3 regions of the Cupriavidus sp. 05N38 genome follow, and region 1 is predicted to be linked to each of the others. Evidence: predicted binding sites of a transcription regulator. Region 1 holds the regulator's gene; each other region holds the start of a gene.
The links. The regulator sigma-54, encoded in region 1, starts transcription at its own class of promoters, with help from an activator protein. The targets are predictions, from matches to a motif close to TGGCANGNAANCTGCTTT.

Region 1 (5,908 bases):
TCTCCTGTCCTCCGTGAGCCGGCTCGGAATGCGGCTGCTGCCACTGCTGCTGATGGCGCTGGTGGCGGGCAGCACTTTCTGGCTGGTGCAGGTCAACTCGCCGCGCGAAGCCGCCACCGGCCCGGTCGGCAAGAAGCACGAGCCGGATTACTACATGATCCATTTTTCCGCCACGGAGCTTGCCGAGGACGGAAACACCAAGATGCGCTTCACCGGCGACAAGATGACCCACTTCGAGGACGACCAGACCTACGAAGTGACGCGCCCGGCCATGCGCGCCTATGAGATTGACCGCCCGCCGGTGACCGGCCACTCCGACCGCGGCACCATGAATGCCGAGGGCTCGGTGGTGGACCTGTTCGGCAACGCGCTGATCGTGCGCGCGCAGGGGCCCGATCCCGCCAAGGATCCGCAGATGACCGCTGCGTCCGAGTACTTCCAGGTGCTGGTCAACGACGACATCGTCAAGACCGACAAGGCCGTCAAGCTCACGCGCGGCCCGTCGGTGATGACCGCCAACGGCCTGATCTTCAACAACGTCACCCGCGAAGTACAATTGCTGGGTAACGTACACGGCACCATCATTACGGGGCCGCCGGCCAGCGCCGCGAAGCAGCCCTGACGAAGCCTGACGCGCCGCGCCCGGAAACAGCCAAGAAACGAAGCCGCCCGCGGGCCAGAGCCGCCCGCGCCAACCGCCACCACGCCAATATGAATCCATTCCTGACGACATCGTCCTGTCGCCGTCGCAGCACGGCTGCCCTGCTGACGCTGGCAGCCATGCTCGGCCTTGCGCTGGCCGCGCCCGCCCGCGCCGAGAAGGCCGACCGCGACAAGCCACTGGTGCTGGAGGCGGACAATGCCAGCTACGACGACGTCAAGCAGGTGTACGTACTGACCGGCAACGTGGTGCTGACCAAGGGCACCATGGTGCTGAAGTCCGATGCGGCCGAAGTGCGCACCGACCCCGAGGGCTACCAGTACGCCGTGGCCACCTCGAAGGCAGGCAAGCAGGCCTATATCCGCCAGAAGCGCGACAACGTCGACGAATACATCGACGGCTGGGGCGACCGCATCGAGTCCGACGGCAAGCAGGAAATCTCCAAGCTGATCGGCCGCGCCCGCATGGCGCGCCTGGCCGGCGCCAAGCTGGTCGACGAGATCCGCGGTGCCGTGATCACCTACGACAGCCGCAACGAGTTCTACACGGCCACCGGCGGCGCCGAGAACGCCACGGCAGGCAGCCCGTCCGGACGCGTGCGCGCGGTGCTCTCGCCGCGCCAGGAGCAGCCCGCCAGCGGCGCCGCCGCCAGTCCGCTGCCGCTCAAGCCGGCCCCTGCCCCCGCCAACCCCTGACGCCGGCGCGCAGCAGCGCCGCCCGATCCACGGATTCAGCCTTCATGACCGCTACCCAAACCGAACCGTCCCAGCCCAACGTCCTGACCGAGAGCAGCACCCTGGTCGTGCGCCACCTGAAGAAGCGCTACGGCTCGCGCACGGTGGTCAAGGACGTGTCGCTCGACGTGAAGAGCGGCGAGGTGGTCGGGCTGCTGGGTCCCAACGGCGCGGGCAAGACCACTTCGTTCTACATGATCGTCGGGCTGGTGGCGCTGGACGAAGGCGACATCGTGCTCGACGACAAGCACATCAGCGGCCTCGCCATCCACGAGCGCGCGCGCATGGGCCTGTCCTACCTGCCGCAGGAAGCCTCGGTGTTCCGCAAGCTCAACGTGCAGGAGAACATCCGCGCCGTGCTCGAGTTGCAGGTGCACGACGGCAAGCCGCTGTCCAAGGCGGATATCGAGCGACGCCTGGACTCGCTGCTCGACGACCTGCAGATCGCCCACCTGCGCGAGAATCCGGCGCTGTCGCTGTCCGGTGGCGAGCGCCGCCGCGTGGAAATCGCCCGTGCGCTGGCTTCCGCGCCGCGCTTCATCCTGCTCGACGAACCGTTCGCCGGCGTGGACCCGATCGCGGTGGGCGAAATCCAGCGCATCGTCAGCTTCCTCAAGGCACGCAACATCGGCGTGCTCATCACGGACCACAACGTGCGCGAGACGCTTGGCATCTGCGACCACGCGTATATCATCAGCGAAGGCACCGTGCTGGCGTCAGGCCAGCCCGAAGACATCATTGCCAACGAATCGGTGCGCAAGGTCTACCTGGGCGAGAACTTCCGCATGTAACGCGGGGCGCGGCCTACTGCCGCGCAGCCGGGATATTCGCGGCCAGGCGGCGTTCATGTCGCCTTTCATCCTGCAAACGATCACGGCGGCATCAGCGATAGCAATTTCCGTTCCAACGGCATGGAAGTTGCGCATAAAATAGGTCGCATGAAACCGTCGCTACAGCTCCGCCTCTCGCAGCATCTCGCGCTTACGCCGCAACTCCAGCAGTCGATCCGGCTGCTGCAACTGTCCACGCTCGAACTGCAGCAGGAAGTTGAGCAAGCGCTCACCGAGAACCCCCTGCTCGAACGCGAAAACGACTGGATCGAAAGCCCGCTGCGCGTGGGTGCCGATGGCTCCGTCAACCTGCAGAGCGCGCCCGCGCCTGCGCCCGCCGATGGCCAGGGCACCAGCGAGAACCGCCCCGACGGCGCCGCCGATGGCGACGACAACTACGCCGACAGCGGCGAGGATTACGGCAGCGACTGGAGCCTCGACGACTTTGCCCGCCGCCCGCAGGGCGACGAGGACGAAAAGACGCCGATGCAGCTGCGTGACGCCGAGCCGACGCTGCGCGAGCACCTGATGGAGCAACTCGCGCCGCTGAAGATTTCCATGCGCGACAAAGGGCTCGCGATCTTCCTGGTCGAGTCGCTGGACGACGACGGATACCTTAGCGCTTCGCTCGAGGAGATCTGCGCCGAACTGCCCGAGGAACTCGAGTTCGAGATCGACGAGGTACACGCCGTCCTGACCCTGCTGCAGAGCTTCGACCCGGCCGGCGTAGGTGCGCGCAACGCCGCCGAATGCCTGGCGCTGCAACTGCGCCGGCTCACCCATCCGCAGCGCGAACTGGCCCTGACCATCGTCACCAGCCACCTGGAGCTGCTCGCGGTGCGCGACTACACGCGCCTGAAGAAAGCGCTGCAGGTCGACGAGGCCGACCTCAAGGCCGCGCACGAACTGATCCGCTCGCTCGCCCCGTATCCCGGCCATGCCTATAGCCGCCCCGAGGCGGATTTCGTGGTGCCGGATGTTTTCGTGCGAAAAATGAGCGGCGGCTGGATCGCGCAACTCAATCCGGATGTGATGCCGCGGCTACGCATCAACGATATGTACGCGCAGATTTTGCGCGGTGCAAAAGGCGATTCAGGGGCTGCCGGACTGCAGCAAAAATTGCAGGAAGCACGCTGGTTGATCAAGAATATCCAGCAGCGCTTCGACACCATATTGCGCGTCGCACAAGCGATTGTCGAACGTCAAAAGAACTTCTTCACCCACGGGGAAATTGCGATGCGCCCCTTGGTTTTGCGGGAGATTGCCGATACACTGGGTCTACACGAGTCCACCATCTCTCGGGTGACAACCAATAAATACATGGCAACGCCGATGGGGACTTTCGAGCTGAAGTATTTCTTCGGCAGTCACGTATCCACAGAAACCGGCGGCGCGGCCTCTTCAACGGCAATTCGAGCGTTGATCAAGCAACTCATAGGAGCCGAAGATCCCAGGAATCCCCTGTCGGATAGCAGGATCGCCGAACTGCTCGGCGAGCAAGGCTTCGTGGTGGCGCGCCGTACCGTCGCCAAGTACCGCGAGGCGCTGAAAATCCCTGCCGTAAATCTCCGCAAGTCTTTGTAGCCGAGTTGCATCGCCTGCCTGATGCAACTCTTTCAGAAGGAGAAACGCTATGAACTTCAAGATCAGTGGACACCACTTGGACATCACGCCCCCGCTGCGTGAGTACGTGGAAACGAAACTGGAGCGTATCGTCAGGCATTTCGATCAAGTCATTGGCGTAAGTGTGCTGCTATCTGTCGACAATACAAAAGAAAAGGACCGGCGGCAGTACGCGGAAATCAATCTACATCTCAAGGGCAAGGACATCTTTGTCGAAGCGCATCACGAAGACCTGTATGCCGCTATCGACGCGCTAGTCGACAAGCTCGACCGGCAGGTSRTTCGCCACAAGGATCGCGTGCAAAGCCACGACCGCGAAGCGGTCAAGTATCAATTGGCCGCAGCGCAGATGCAGCAATGACCGTGCCTGGCGGCCCACCTAGGGGGCCGTCGGTGTCAGTCCCTTGAAACCAGAACAAGCCGCGCCCGATGCGCGGCTTTTTTGCGCACATTTTTGTGGCGTTCTCCCGCATTTACGGCCGGTATCGAATCACGCAAGGGGATTCCGCAAGGCCACGCTCCCGGTGTATGCTGTGCAATACATAAGCAATAGCGCGGCAATTTTTCCGTGCGCGCGGCACCGCTTCCGCGCATCGGCTATTGCAATGCACAAGGCGGGGGCGGGCCTGCTCTATAATGGCCAGACGCCCGACACCGGCATGGGATAACCGGTGAAACGAGGGCACGAGCCTTTCTATCCCCTTTGCCTGGTGCGGCCCTCTCCTGGCCACGGGCCTGCTTACTAGAAAAACCTGCGCATTCCACATGAATCGTTTGGCTAAATTGCTGCCACCCGGCAACATCAACCTCGACGTCAGCGTCACCAGCAAGAAGCGGGTGTTCGAACAGGCCGGGCTCCTCTTCGAGAACAACCATGGCGTAGCGCGCGCTACCGTGACCGACAACCTGTTCGCCCGCGAATCGCTGGGCTCGACCGGCCTCGGAGCCGGGGTTGCCATTCCGCACGGTCGCATCAAGGGCCTCAAGCAGCCCCTGGCCGCCTTCATGCGCCTGGGCGAGCCGATCCCCTTCGAGTCGCCTGACGGCAAGCCGGTGTCGCTGCTGATCTTCCTGCTCGTGCCCGAACAGGCTACCCAGCAGCACCTGGAGATCCTTTCCGAGATTGCCCAGCTGCTGTCCGACCGCGAAATGCGCGAAGGACTCGCTACCCTGCCCACTCCCGATGCCGTGCACCAGTTGCTGACGCAATGGCATCCCTGACCCGCCGGGGCAAGCCCTGCCCGGCCAACAGGGCCGTTGCCTCCCCGGCCTGAAAGCCTGTCCCCCGAAAGCACCGCATGGAACTCACTGGCGTCACCTCGCAGTCGATCTTCGACGACAACGCAGCCGACATCAAACTCTCCTGGGTCGCTGGCCTGGAAGGGGCCGACCGGGCCTTCGACGTTGAGTTCGCGCGTGAAGCCACGTCCGCCGCCGATCTCGTCGGGCACTTGAACCTGATCCACCCGAACCGGATCCAGGTGCTCGGCAAACCCGAAATCACCTATTACCAGCGTCTCGACGACGAAATGCGCAAACGCCAGATGGGCGAGCTGATCCTGCTCGAGCCGCCCTTCCTGGTGATCGCGGACGGCATGGAGCCACCCCCCGACCTGGAACTGCGCTGCACGCGCTCGTCCACGCCCCTGTTCACCACGCCGGTATCCTCGGCCGCGGTCATCGACCACCTGCGGCTCTATCTGTCGCGGATTTCCGCGCCGCGCGTGACCATGCACGGCGTGTTCCTCGACATCCTCGGCATGGGCGTGCTGATCATGGGCGAGTCGGGTCTGGGCAAGAGCGAACTAGGCCTGGAACTGATCTCGCGCGGACACGGACTGGTGGCCGACGATGCGGTGGACTTCGTGCGCCTGGGGCCTGACTTCATCGAAGGCCGCTGCCCGCCGCTGCTGCAGAACCTGCTCGAAGTGCGCGGACTGGGCCTGCTCGACATCAAGACCATCTTCGGCGAGACTGCGGTGCGCCGGAAAATGAAGATGAAGCTGGTGGTGCAGCTGGTGCGGCGCAACGATGGCGAGTTCGAGCGCCTGCCGCTGGAT
Region 2 (5,908 bases), on a different contig from region 1:
ATCACCACCGGGGTCTCGGCCTTGCCGCCGAACATATAGCGGAACTTGGCCGCCTGGTTGAAGATCTGGTCGAAGCACACACCCATGAAGTCGATGAACATCAACTCCGCGATCGGGCGCATGCCGCAGGCCGCCGCGCCGATGGCCGCGCCCACGTAGGCGGACTCGGACAGCGGCGTGTCCAGCAGGCGGTCGCCGTGCTTGGCGTAGAGGCCCTTGGTGACGCCGAGCACGCCGCCCCAGGCGTCTTTCTCGCCGTCCGCGCCGGCGCCGCCGACGATATCCTCGCCGAGCATGATCACGCTCGGGTCACGGGTCATTTCCTGGTCGATCGCCTCGTTGATCGCCAGCTTCATGCTGAGTTTGCGGGACATGGTTTGGTCTCCTGTTCGTGCTGTTCGTGCTGTTCGTTCGTGCGGTCCGGTCTGCGCCGCGCTCAGTAGCTGACGTACACGTCGGTCAGCAGGTCGGCGGCGGTCGGGAACGGCGCGGCCTTGGCCTGCTGCACCGCGTCTTCGATCAGCGCGGCGACCTGTTCGTCGATGGCCTTGAGCTCCTCCGGCGCGATCACGCCGGCCTGGGTCACGGTGGCGGAGAACTTCTTCAGGCAGTCCTTGTTGGCGCGGATGTCGTCGAGCTCGCCGCTTGCGCGGTAGGTCTGCGCATCGCCTTCGAAATGGCCGTAGAAGCGCACCATCTTGCATTCGAGCAGGGCCGGGCCGCCGCCTTCGCGGGCGCGCTTGATGACTTCGCCGGCAGCCTCGTGCACGGCGAAGAAATCGGTGCCGTCCACGGTCACGCCGGGAATGCCGAAGCCGGCGGCGCGGTCCACATAGCTGTCCACCGCGGTGCCGTAGTCGCGCGCGGTCGATTCGGCGTATCCGTTGTTCTCGATCACGAAGATGACCGGCAGGTTCCATACGGCGGCCAGGTTCAGGCTCTCCAGGAAGGTGCCCTGGTTGGAGGCGCCGTCGCCGGCGAAGGTGATGCCGATCTCGCCCTTGCCGCGGAACTTGGCCGCCAGCGCGGCGCCGCAGATCAGCGGCGCGCCCGCGCCGAGGATGCCGTTGGCGCCCATCATGCCCTTGGACAGGTCGGCGATATGCATGGAGCCGCCCTTGCCGTTGCACGAGCCGCCCTTGCGCCCGTAGATCTCCTTCATCATCGCCACCGGGTCCACGCCCTTGGCGATGCAGTGGCCGTGGCCGCGGTGCGTGCTGGCGATGCGGTCGCCGTCGCCGAGGTGATGCAGGATGCCAACGCCGGCGGCTTCCTCGCCGGCATAGAGGTGGACGAAGCCGGGGATGTCGCCGCGGCCGAAGTCCACGTGCAGCCGCTCCTCGAAATCGCGGATGGTGCGCATGCGGCGGTAGACGGCGAGCAGGTCTTCCTTGCCGAGGGGCAGCGTGTTCTGGCTGCTTGAGGTTGTCGTCATGTCTGTCTCCTTCACGGTTTTTGCAGTGGCGGTATGTGAGCGGGGTTACGACTGAGGGTGCGGATGCGGGTGCGGGTACGGCTGCGAGACTGGCCGGGACGCCAGGGGCGGCGCCGCATGCGAAGGCGGCGCCTGCGCGCTCGGCGCGCGGCCGCCGCGCATCAGCCCGGCGGCGGCGGCGTAGCGCATGCAGGCCGCCACGTCGATGCTGAGGAAGGCGCGCTCGCGCAGCGTCACGGTGACTTCGTCTTGCTCGCCGAACACCAGCTCGCGCTCGCCGTCCAGCGCGACGACGCCGCTGCGCTGGCGCACGCGGTGCGGCACGCCGTCGGTCAGGCGCTCCCAGCCTGCGATGGGCACCGCGCTGAGCAAGCCAGGCGCGATCGGCGCGCGCAGTTCGAAGCGGCCTGCGCCGGCAGCCGCCAGCTCGATGGCCAGCCCGCCGGATTCGTGCCGGCCCACCGGGTCGAGCAGGCCGCCGATGGCGGACAGGCCGATGGCCTGCGGATCGGCGAAGGCGAGGTACACGGCGCCCAGCGTCTCGGTCTTCCACAGGGCGCGCGCGCCGATGAAGTGCTCGTGGGAGATGACCGCATCCACCAGCGCAATATCGCGGCGCACCTCGTTCGTGCCGGCGATGCAGATGTCCAGCCGCTTGTTGCCGGCCAGCGAGTGCGCCGCCGGAATGCGCCCGCTGGCGAACAGGCCGGTGGCGAGCCCGGTGATGGTGGCCTCGCGCATTTCGGGATAGGCGTTGTTGGTGCCGGTGGAGATGCCGGCGATCGGCACGTCGCCGCATTCGCGCACCACGGCGCGGTGGGTGCCGTCGCCGCCGAGCACGATGATGGCGGACACCCCCGCTTCGCGCAGCATGCGCGCGGCCAGGAAGGTGTCGTCCACGCGGGCGGTGACCGGCATGTCGAGGTACTCCACCCCGGGCAGCGCTGCGTCCGGCCCCTGGCGACGCGCGAGGTGCCGCGCCAGCAGCACGCGCATGCCCTCGCGGTCCGGCATCATCAGCACGCGACCCACGCCGCAGGCGGCCAGCGCGGCCAGCAGGCGCAGCACGATATTGACGCGGTCGGCCAGTTGCAGCGTGTTGGCGTTGGCGATCACGCGGCGGATATCGCGCGCCGAGACCGGATTGGCGATGATGCCCACCAGGGGCCGTTCGGCCAGCGTCTGCTCACCCATGCGTGTCTCCTGCCGTCTTGTCTTGTGACAGGCATATCGCAATGGGCGTGCCACCCGRCGGACACGCGCGCAGGGCAGGAAAAGCGCGGGATTACCCGCAGGAAAAAGGGACTTTGGCCGGGCGTGGCGGCGCACCGCGTGACAGGTGTCACAGCATCAGGTGTACGGCCGCTGGACAGGTGTCGCGAGGCGCGGGGCGCAGCGCGGCGCCGCGCTCAGTCGTGCGCCGCGTCGCGCTGGTTGGGGGACGCGATGCCGTAGCGCGCCATGCGCCGGTACAGCGTCATGCGGCTCACGCCGATCTGGCGTGCCACCGCGCTGAGGTTCCAGCCGGCGGCGCGCAGATATTGCATCAGCAACATCGCTTCGGGCGGCAGCTGGTGCGGATCGAAGCCGGGTGCCGGCGACGCCATCGCCGGCACCTGGACCGGGACCGGCTGCGCCATGGTGGCGGCCGGCGCCGCCGGCGCGGCCGCCGTGGCAAGCAGGCCTTGCTGGCGCGCCGCCGCGCCAATGCCTTCGGGCAGGTCTTCCACCTCGATATGTCCGTCGGTGCAGATCGCGCGCGCATACTCGAGCGCGTTGCGCAGTTCGCGCAGGTTGCCGGGCCAGGCATGCGCGTGCAGGCGCGCGCGCGCCGCCGGCGACAGGCTGACGGCGCCGGCGCCGGCGCCGATGCCAGTGCCAGTGCCAGTGCCAGTGCCAGTGCCAGTGCCAAGCATCTTGCCGATCAGCCAGTCGAGGTCCGAGCGCTCGCGCAGCGGCGGCAGCATCAGGCGGGCGCCGTTGAGCCGGTAGTAGAGGTCTTCGCGGAAGCGGCCGCTGCTCACCAGCTGGTCCAGCGGATGGTGGGTGGCGGAGATCACGCGCACACTGACCGGCACCGGCCGCGCCGCGCCGATGGCCAGCACCTCGCCTTCGGCCAGCACGCGCAGCAGGCGCGATTGCAGCTCGCGCGGCATGTCGCCGATCTCGTCGAGGAACAGGGTGCCGCCGTCCGCTTCCTGGATGAGGCCGCGCTTGGGCCGCGAGCCGGCGCCCGAGAAGCTGTTGGGCAGGTGGCCGAACAGCTCGCTCTCGATCAGCGATTCGGGGATCGCCGCGCAGTTCACCGCCACGAAGGGCCCCTGGCGGCGTCCGCTGGACTGGTGCAGCGCCTTGGCGAGATATTCCTTGCCGCTGCCGGTCTCGCCGTTGATCAGCAGGTTGATCGGGGAGTCGACCAGCTTGGCGGCGCGCAGCAATTGCTGCTGCAGCGCGTCATCGCCGCCGCACAGGGCCGCCAGCGGCGCTTGCAGCGGCGGGCTGCGCACGGCGGCGGCCGGCTGCCAGCGCAGGGCCGGCGGCATCACGCTCAGGTAGAGCCGCGTGCCGCTGCGCGACAGGGCCAGCGCGCGCTGCTCGCTCGGGCGCGAATGCACGAAGCGGCCCAGTTCGTCGAGGCGCGCGTCGAACAGCGCCTCGAAGGCCATGCCAAGCAGGGGCGCCCCGCCCAGGCCGGGTTCGGCCCCCAGCATCTGCTGCGCGCGGCGGTTGTGCCCGACCACGCGGCCGCCGGCGTCGAGCGCGAGCAGGTATTCCGGGTTCACGTCGACGAATTCCGGCGCGGCATTGAGCTTGAGGATCCAGTCTTCGCGATGGCTGCGCAGGAAGCTGGCGTTCTCGATATGGCTGGCGTAGATGCGCACCATCTGCAGCGCCAGGCCCTGGCTGTCCTTGGCCTGCGGCGAGGTCAGCGCGGAGATGTCGAGGATGGCGCAGAGGCTGCCGTGCGAATCGAACAGCGGCGCGGCGGTGCAGGTCAGCGGGATATGGGTGGCGTCGAAATGGTCGGCCTGGTGCACGGTCAGCGCCTGCCCGGTGGCCAGCGCGGTGCCCACCGCGCAGGTGCCGGCGCCGGCCTCGCTCCACTGCGCGCCCAGGTACAGGCCGGCGCGGCGCAGGCGCGCATCGGCACTGGCGTCGCCGAGGTAGTCCACCGTCACGCCCTGCGCGTCGGTGAGCAGCACCACGTAGCCCATGCCGGCGACCTGGCTGTACAGCGTCTGCAGCCCGTGGCGCGCGATGCGGGCGAAATCGTCGATGCGCTGCTGGTGCTCGCGCAGGCGCGTCTGCGGCAGGATGCAGGCCTGCTGCATGCGCGCCGGGTCCAGGCCGTACTGGTGCACGCAGCGCCGCCAGGAGTTCTGGATGATGGTCTCGGGCGCGCGCGGCAACAGCGCGCCGGCGTGCGTGGTGAGCTGCACTACCGCATCGATGTGCTCGCGTTGCCGCAGGTCCATCGTCGTCTCCTTGTCGTCTCCCGGCCTGGCGCCGTCGCCGGCTCTATGTGCCTCTGGAATGACGGGCGGCCGGGAATCCTAATGTATCCGACAGGGAGCCGCTTGGGCAAACCGCTTGGGCAAACCTCTTCATGCGATGTGCGGCCTGCACTTCATGCGCCGCGCACGCGCGCGGATCTCCGCCCTGGATGTGCGCGGGCCGGCGCATGCGACGACCCGCGCGAAACGGAAAGCACGAAACCGGGCGGATCAGCAGATCCGGTCCGCCAGCTCGGTCATGCTGCTCACCACCACATCCCAGTCGGATTCGGCGGCAAGATCCCTGGACTGGTTCGGGCCATATTCGGCAGGCCGGTTGACGTAGGCGGTGCGCATGCCGTGCGAGCGCCCGTGGCGCAGGTCGTCGTTGTGCGCCGCCACCAGCATCACCTCGTGCGGGCGCAGGCCGAGAAAGCCGATCACGCCCCGGTAGATCCTCGGGTCCGGCTTGAAATGCCGCACGATATCGGCGCTGAACACCGCGTCCCAGGGCAGGCCGGCATGCCTGGCGGTATTCACCAGGCAGGACACGCTACCGTTGGAAAACGTGGAGATGATGTAGCGCTGCTTCAGGCGCGTGAGGCCCGGCACGGTGTCGGGCCAGCCCGAGAGCCGGTGCCAGGCGCGGTTGAGATAGTCCTTCTCCACTTCGTCCAGGCCTTCGATGCCGAACTCGTCGAGCAGCACGTCGAGCCGCTCGCGGTGCAGCACGTCGATATTGGCCCAGGGCCGCTCGCCCTCGCGCACGCGGTCCATGCCGGGCACGTAGCCGGCGCGCCAGGCATCGGCGAACGCCACCCAGTCCGCCTCGATGCCCTTGCGCTTGCCGAACGCGGCGAGGTCGGCGCTGACGCTGCTGCGCCAGTCCACCACCGTGCCGAACACATCGAACACCAGCGCCTTGACCTCGCCAAGCCCGTGGCCCTTGCTGTCTTCCTTCTTGCTGTCCATGTCCGCT
Region 3 (5,908 bases), on a different contig from region 1:
GACCGGCTCGTCCACCGTGTGCGTCACCGAGGCGAAGGCCGGGTCGCGCGGCACCATCAGCTCGAAATCGAACAGCAGGCCGCCGTTGCGGTATTCGGGCAGGCCGGTGAGCGCTTCCAGCCCGGTGACGGTCAGCCCGGCGTCCTCCAGCGGTTCGAGCAACGAGTACGTCAGCCACTGCGTGAGCTTGTGGAACGGCACCAGGCCGTCGGCGCAGGCCGGGTGATGCCAGCAGTCGCCCAGCGAGACGCCCTCCAGCATGACGCGCCCCGGCCATACCGGACCCAGCGCCACCAGCAGCGTGCTCAGCACGAAGCCGGCCTCGATGTGACCGTCGACGGCACTCGCCTTGAGGTAGTCGTACAGGTTGCCAAGTCGCGCCGGCGTGCCGAACACGGCCGGCGTGGCCTGCGCCACCTCGCCGAGCCGGCGCAGCAGCCCGGCCCGGCCTTCCAGGCCGACCAGCGGATTGTGCTGCGCCACCTGGAACGCGGTGGCGATGGAAGAGGCGTCGATACGCATCAGGCGTTCGGCATCGGCGCGCAACGGCTGGCCGGGTTGGGCGGAGAATCCGCCGCGCGCGAACAGGTCGAAGCTCGCCACGCCCAGGCCTTCCGAGCGGGTCAGCGAGAGATCGCTGGCCGGGTCGCGATAGCGCCAGTCCGGGCCCGCGCCCGCATCCAGCAGCACGCTCGGGATCACCAGGTCGATGCCGATGCGGGCGCGCTCCTCGCGATCGGCCTCGCCGGACAGCCCGCCGCGCTCGCACAGGATCTGCCAGCGGTCCAGTTTCTCGCCCGCGCCGCTCTCGAAATGGCGCCAGCGGCTGTGATAAGGCACGTTCAGGTCCGGATAGCGCTGGCGGATAGTGGCCGCCACGTAGTCCGCCACCGCGGCGATGCGGTCCGGGTGCCAGGTAAACAGTTCGGAGGCGCCCGCCGCCACGTGCTCGGTGACGGTGGCGCAGTGCGCGCGCACCGCCTGCCCGGTCAGCAGCGCCGCGGCCGGATGCCCGGCGGGCACCGGGCTGGCCCAGCCGCCGCCGTCGCTGGCGGGTTGGGTGAAGGCATCGGACGGGCCGCCCGGCACGCCCGCTTCAGGTGTCTGGTTCATTCGTTCAGTCCTCTACCCTTTGCCAGTGCAAGTTCTTCCGCATCCGGCGGGGTATAGCTCGTGAAGTAGCCAGCCGCTACCTTGGCGTCGATTTCCACGCGGGCGTCGGCCGGAATCAGCGCATCGGGGATCGCCACCTGCTCGACCACCTCGATACCCTGGGCGGTCAGCYCCCCGTGCTTCATATTGCTCATCGAGGCCCAGCGGTCGATGCGCTTGATGCCGAGCCAGTGGAAAACGTCGGGCATGAGTTCCTGGAAACGCATGTCCTGCACGCCGGCCACGCATTCCGTGCGCGCGAAATAGGTCTCGGCGCGGTCGCCGCCGACCTGGCGCTTGCGAGCGTTGTAGACCAGGAACTTGGTGACTTCGCCCAGCGCGCGGCCTTCCTTGCGGTTGTAGACCACCAGGCCCACTCCGCCCTGTTGCGCCATCTCGATGCACACCTCGATGCCATGCGCCAGATAGGGCCGGCAAGTGCAGATATCGGAGCCGAACACGTCGGAGCCGTTGCATTCGTCGTGCACACGGCAGGCCACCTTGGTCTCGGGCTTGCCGAGCTGGCTGACATCGCCGAAGAAGTACAACGTCATGCCGCCGATGGGCGGCAGGAACACCTTGAGGTCCGCCCGCGTCACCAGTTCGGGGAACATGCCGCTGGTCTGCTCGAACAAGGCACGGCGCAGCGCGCTTTCCTTGATATCGAAGCGCCGCGCCAGGCCCGGCAGGTACCAGACCGGGTCGATCGCGGCCTTGGTCACGCGCACGTCGCCGTTGGCGTGGAGGATCCGGCCGTCCGGCACCAGGCGCCCTGCCGCGATGGCGCCCGCCAGTTCGGGCATATTGATATGGGCGCGGGTAACGGCAATCGAGGGCCGGATATCGATGCCCGCCGCGATCCGGTCTGCAAAGGCGGTGGAGACCAGGTGGCCCCAGGGATCCATGGAAACGATCTTGTCCGGGTCGGCCCACTGTGGATGCGGGCCGATGGGTTCGGCCGGCGCGGTATCGGTCAGGTCAGCCCGGTGATCGCGCTGCAGCCGGCCCGAGGCGACCGCCAGTGCGCGATACACCGCATAGGCGCCCGAGTGGGTGCCGATCACGTTGCGCTGGTCGGGATTGGTCAGGCTGGCGATCACGGGACCGCGCTCCGCGGCGCTGGCGGCCCCCCAGTGAATGGGCTCCGCCGGCTTGTCGCGGCGTGCGTGCGAGGTCAGGACGATATGATCGGACATGGCAGCCTCGGAACAGGAATCCTGACCAAACGGTCAGGTTTACAGTTTCATAGTAGGCAACCTTCATGCCATATCCCAATGCTCGTTTTTACCCTGTGTTGCGCGGCCAACAATGCCGCACCTTGACCAGGCGCACCGCAGCCGTGCGGTGGCATGCCCGCACGCTGCCGGATCGCGGTGCACAGGCACCAAGTGAAAGCGGCGCCAGGCTGTTCAGGCCTGGCGCCGCAGTTGGCATGCGTCTGCTTGCGATGCGCCGGAAAACCGGCGGGCCGCTCAGGTCGACTGCTGCCGCCCGGCAGGCTGGCGCCGCGGCGCTTCGGCGCGGGCCGGCCACACCGCCTGGCGCAGGGCCCGCAGCGGCGTCCCGCTCTCCACATAACGGTAGAACAGCGCGCCGGCCGCGTTGCTCAGCACCCACGCGGCAACCATGCCAAGTGCATTGAGCACGGGCTGGTGCGGCGCAAGATGGGATACCACGGCGTTGACTACCAGGCACACCGGGAAGTGCACCAGGAAAACCGAGTAGGAAATGCGGCCGAAGAACGCCAGCACATTGGCGCGCGGCCAGTGCTCCAGCCAGCCGCCACGACGCGCCATGCCCAGCAGCAAGGCCACCGCAAGGGCCACTGCGATACGCAGGCGGAAGTCCACGATCAGCGCGGCCAGCACCGCCGCGCCCAGCACCATCAGCGCCACCGGCGAACGCTCCGGCTCGGACGCCCAGAACGCCAGCGTACCCATGCCATAGGCGCCGAAGAAATAGATCGCCCACACATCCCACGCGGCATCACGGTTGAACCAGAACAGCGACGCCAGCGCCAGCCCCGCCACCAGTGGCATGCCGAACACGGCGCCCTCCACGTCGAACCACCTTGCGCACCGGCGCGCCAGCCACAGCGCCGCGATCAGCAAGGCAAACAGCTGCAGGTCGATGGCGACGTACCAGACGCCGGCCGATAGCGCATCGAAATCCAGCACGTTATGCAGCAGCAGCACATGCGCCAGGAACTGGTGCAGGCCCGGCGCGCCGGGAATCGAATCGTGATGCATCCAGGTGCGCGCGATGGCTGCACCGGCAATGGCGATGAGGATGGCCGCGGTATAAGGCACCACCAGTTTCTGGTAGCGCCGCCAGATCGCAAGCAAGGGATGCGGCACCATCAGATGACCGCCGGGCGCCAGGCTGCGCGCCGCGAGGAATCCGCTGATGACAAGGAAGGCCTGTACGGCAATGCGCGCGTATTGGGAGAACCAGTCGAGCAGATCGGGCGCCAGCACGTGGGCCACGTCGGACATCGGGCCGTAGAAGGCAAGATGGTGCAGCACGATCAGTTGCGAGCTGATCGCCTTGAGTGCGTCAACGCACGCCATGCGCGAAGGACGGGGGCTCATTGTTATAAGAATGCTACAAAGTACACAAGAGCGTGATTCTACTCCTATGCGGCCAAGGCGATCCGCGGCGGCGCCAGATAGTTATCAATACGGCACTTATTCGGCTATTTACGCATGTAATATGTCGTTAAGAACACATTTTCTCTCAGGCGCGCCGGCCCGAGACCCAGAAAAGCAAGGCCGCCGCCAGTAGCGACACCCAGTAATCCGTCGGCGCGCCGGCCAGCCAGTGGATATGCCAGGGCACGAATTCTGGCGCGAAGCGCGCCACGCCATACGCCGGATTGAGCACGAACCAGAGAAAATCCTCGGTGATCCAGAACACCATGATGCAGGCGATCACACGGGCTTCCGCCCGCCAGTTCCAGCGACCGGCAAACAGCAGCGGGAAATGGAAGAACAGGGCCACGCAGGGAAATACCCAGGCGTGATAGCCGGTCATCGGGCGACCGCCCCAGAAGATATCCAGCAGCCAGTGATGCTCGATGCGCCAGGTGGGCAGGTTGGCGGCCCAGCCGGCAGCGCCTTCGATCTGGATCTCGACATTGGCAAAGAAGTACGCCAGCAGCAAGGTCCAGCCGATGATCAGCAGCAGCACCAGCGGGTGCCGCGACGGAAATGCCTGCGCATGCCGCTGCGGGCCAGACAGGTTCAGGGAGCGCATCAGCCTGCCTCCGCCGGCAGCGGCGCGCGGTCTTGCCGGCCAGGCAATTGCGCCAGCACGGTCTGCAGCACGCGCCGGGCCGCCGCAGGCTGGCCCAGCGAGCGAGCCCGCTCCCGCATCGCGTCCAGCCGGGCCGGTTCGGCCAGCAGCAGGCGCACACGGTATTCGAGCGAGACCAGGTCCACGGCCTTGAGCGCAGCGCCCTGCTCCAGCAGATAGTCCGCGTTGCGCTCCTCCTGTCCCGGGATCGGCGCATTGACGACCATCGGCACGCCCATGGCCAGGCATTCGGAGGTGGTCAGCCCGCCGGGCTTGGTGATGACGAGGTCAGAGCAGGCCATCAGCCGTTCCACCTCATTGGTGAATCCGAATGGAAACAGCCGGCCGGGATGCGCGCCCGCCAGCGTCCTGAGGCGATTCAATGCGGCCTCGTTGCGCCCGGCCAGCACGATCAACTGGAAATCGTCGCCCAGCCGCATCAGCGCGTCGGCGGCTTCGTCCAGGCCGCCGAGGCCGGCGCCGCCCCCCATCAGCATGATGGTGCGCCGCGCCGGGTCCAGGCCAAAATGCGCGGCGCAAGCGTGCCGGTCCTGCGGCTGGGTGAAGGCCGGCACCACCGGGATACCGGTGGTATGGATGCGCCCCGCCTCGATGCGGCTGGCCCGCATGCGAAAGGCGATTTCCTCGCTGGCGGCGAAGTAGCCCGTCATATGGGGAATCACCCACATGCCATGCAGGTCGAAATCGGTCACCTGCACCCACACCGGCACGGCCAGTCGCTGGCGGCGCACTTCATGCATCAGGATCTCGGCCGGCAGGAAGTGCGTGCAGACGATGGCGTCCGGCGCGAATTCGTCGATCGCCCGGCGCAGCGCGCGCGTGCTGAGGCGCTCCGCGGCCCGCCGCAGTTTCTGCATGGGCGCGGCGGGATCGGCCTCCGAGGTATGCTGGTACAGCATGCCCCACAAGGCCGGATAGCTGTTGACCAGCTTGATGTAGAGGTCCGTGTAGAGCTTGCGGAAGGTGGCGGGCACGTACGCCATCACATCGAGATGCAGGGTCCGCACCTCGGGGAATTCGGCCTGCGCCGTCAGCCTCAGGGCCTCGGCGGCACGCATGTGCCCGGCGCCGGCGGAAACGCTGAGGAACAGGATTTTCTTCTGCGGCCTGGTCGCGTCGGTCAGATCGGTCAGCTCGGTCAGATCGGTCACATGGCTCCTCGGGTCACTTCATGACAAATGACTTGATCAGGGTCAGCTCGCCGGGCTTGCGCATCGGCACGCGGAATACCTGCTGCTTTTCGCTGGGCGTGTTCTCGTCGGTGATCACCGCCACCTGGGCCACGGTGATGGCTTCGGGCCCCGCACCGCTGCCGTAGTAGTTCACGTAGACGAGATAGGTGCCGGGCGGCGGCGCGGCGATCGAATAGATCTCGGGACCATAGCCGGTGGTCACGTCGACGTCGAGCGCCCCGCCGTTGCCGGCGACGCGATTTGCGTAG

Region 2: a site for sigma-54 is predicted at 2,665-2,682, ahead of AC1DK4_RS32115 (ATP-NAD kinase family protein). Genes of this name have one in related genera too.
Region 3: a site for sigma-54 is predicted at 2,402-2,419, ahead of AC1DK4_RS17205 (GTP cyclohydrolase II). Genes of this name have one in related genera too.

What each region holds. Positions count from the first base shown of each region.
Region 1 is NZ_JBFTNF010000003.1:88,340-94,247, forward strand. Features, by position in the region: gene lptC (LPS export ABC transporter periplasmic protein LptC) at 1-622, shown strand, start outside; gene lptA (lipopolysaccharide transport periplasmic protein LptA) at 712-1,356, shown strand; gene lptB (LPS export ABC transporter ATP-binding protein) at 1,401-2,186, shown strand; gene AC1DK4_RS03495 (RNA polymerase factor sigma-54) at 2,334-3,809, shown strand; gene hpf (ribosome hibernation-promoting factor, HPF/YfiA family) at 3,859-4,209, shown strand; gene ptsN (PTS IIA-like nitrogen regulatory protein PtsN) at 4,614-5,069, shown strand; gene hprK (HPr(Ser) kinase/phosphatase) at 5,147-5,908, shown strand, end outside.
Region 2 is NZ_JBFTNF010000062.1:21,978-27,885, reverse strand. Features, by position in the region: gene AC1DK4_RS32125 (alpha-ketoacid dehydrogenase subunit beta) at 1-374, opposite strand, end outside; gene AC1DK4_RS32120 (thiamine pyrophosphate-dependent dehydrogenase E1 component subunit alpha) at 437-1,435, opposite strand; gene AC1DK4_RS32115 (ATP-NAD kinase family protein) at 1,481-2,629, opposite strand; gene AC1DK4_RS32110 (sigma-54-dependent Fis family transcriptional regulator) at 2,845-4,911, opposite strand; gene AC1DK4_RS32105 (haloacid dehalogenase type II) at 5,161-5,901, opposite strand.
Region 3 is NZ_JBFTNF010000021.1:56,505-62,412, reverse strand. Features, by position in the region: gene AC1DK4_RS17210 (URC4/urg3 family protein) at 1-1,113, opposite strand, end outside; gene AC1DK4_RS17205 (GTP cyclohydrolase II) at 1,110-2,348, opposite strand; gene AC1DK4_RS17200 (acyltransferase family protein) at 2,625-3,743, opposite strand; gene AC1DK4_RS17195 (hypothetical protein) at 3,889-4,407, opposite strand; gene AC1DK4_RS17190 (MGDG synthase family glycosyltransferase) at 4,407-5,525, opposite strand; gene AC1DK4_RS17185 (YfaP family protein) at 5,632-5,908, opposite strand, start outside.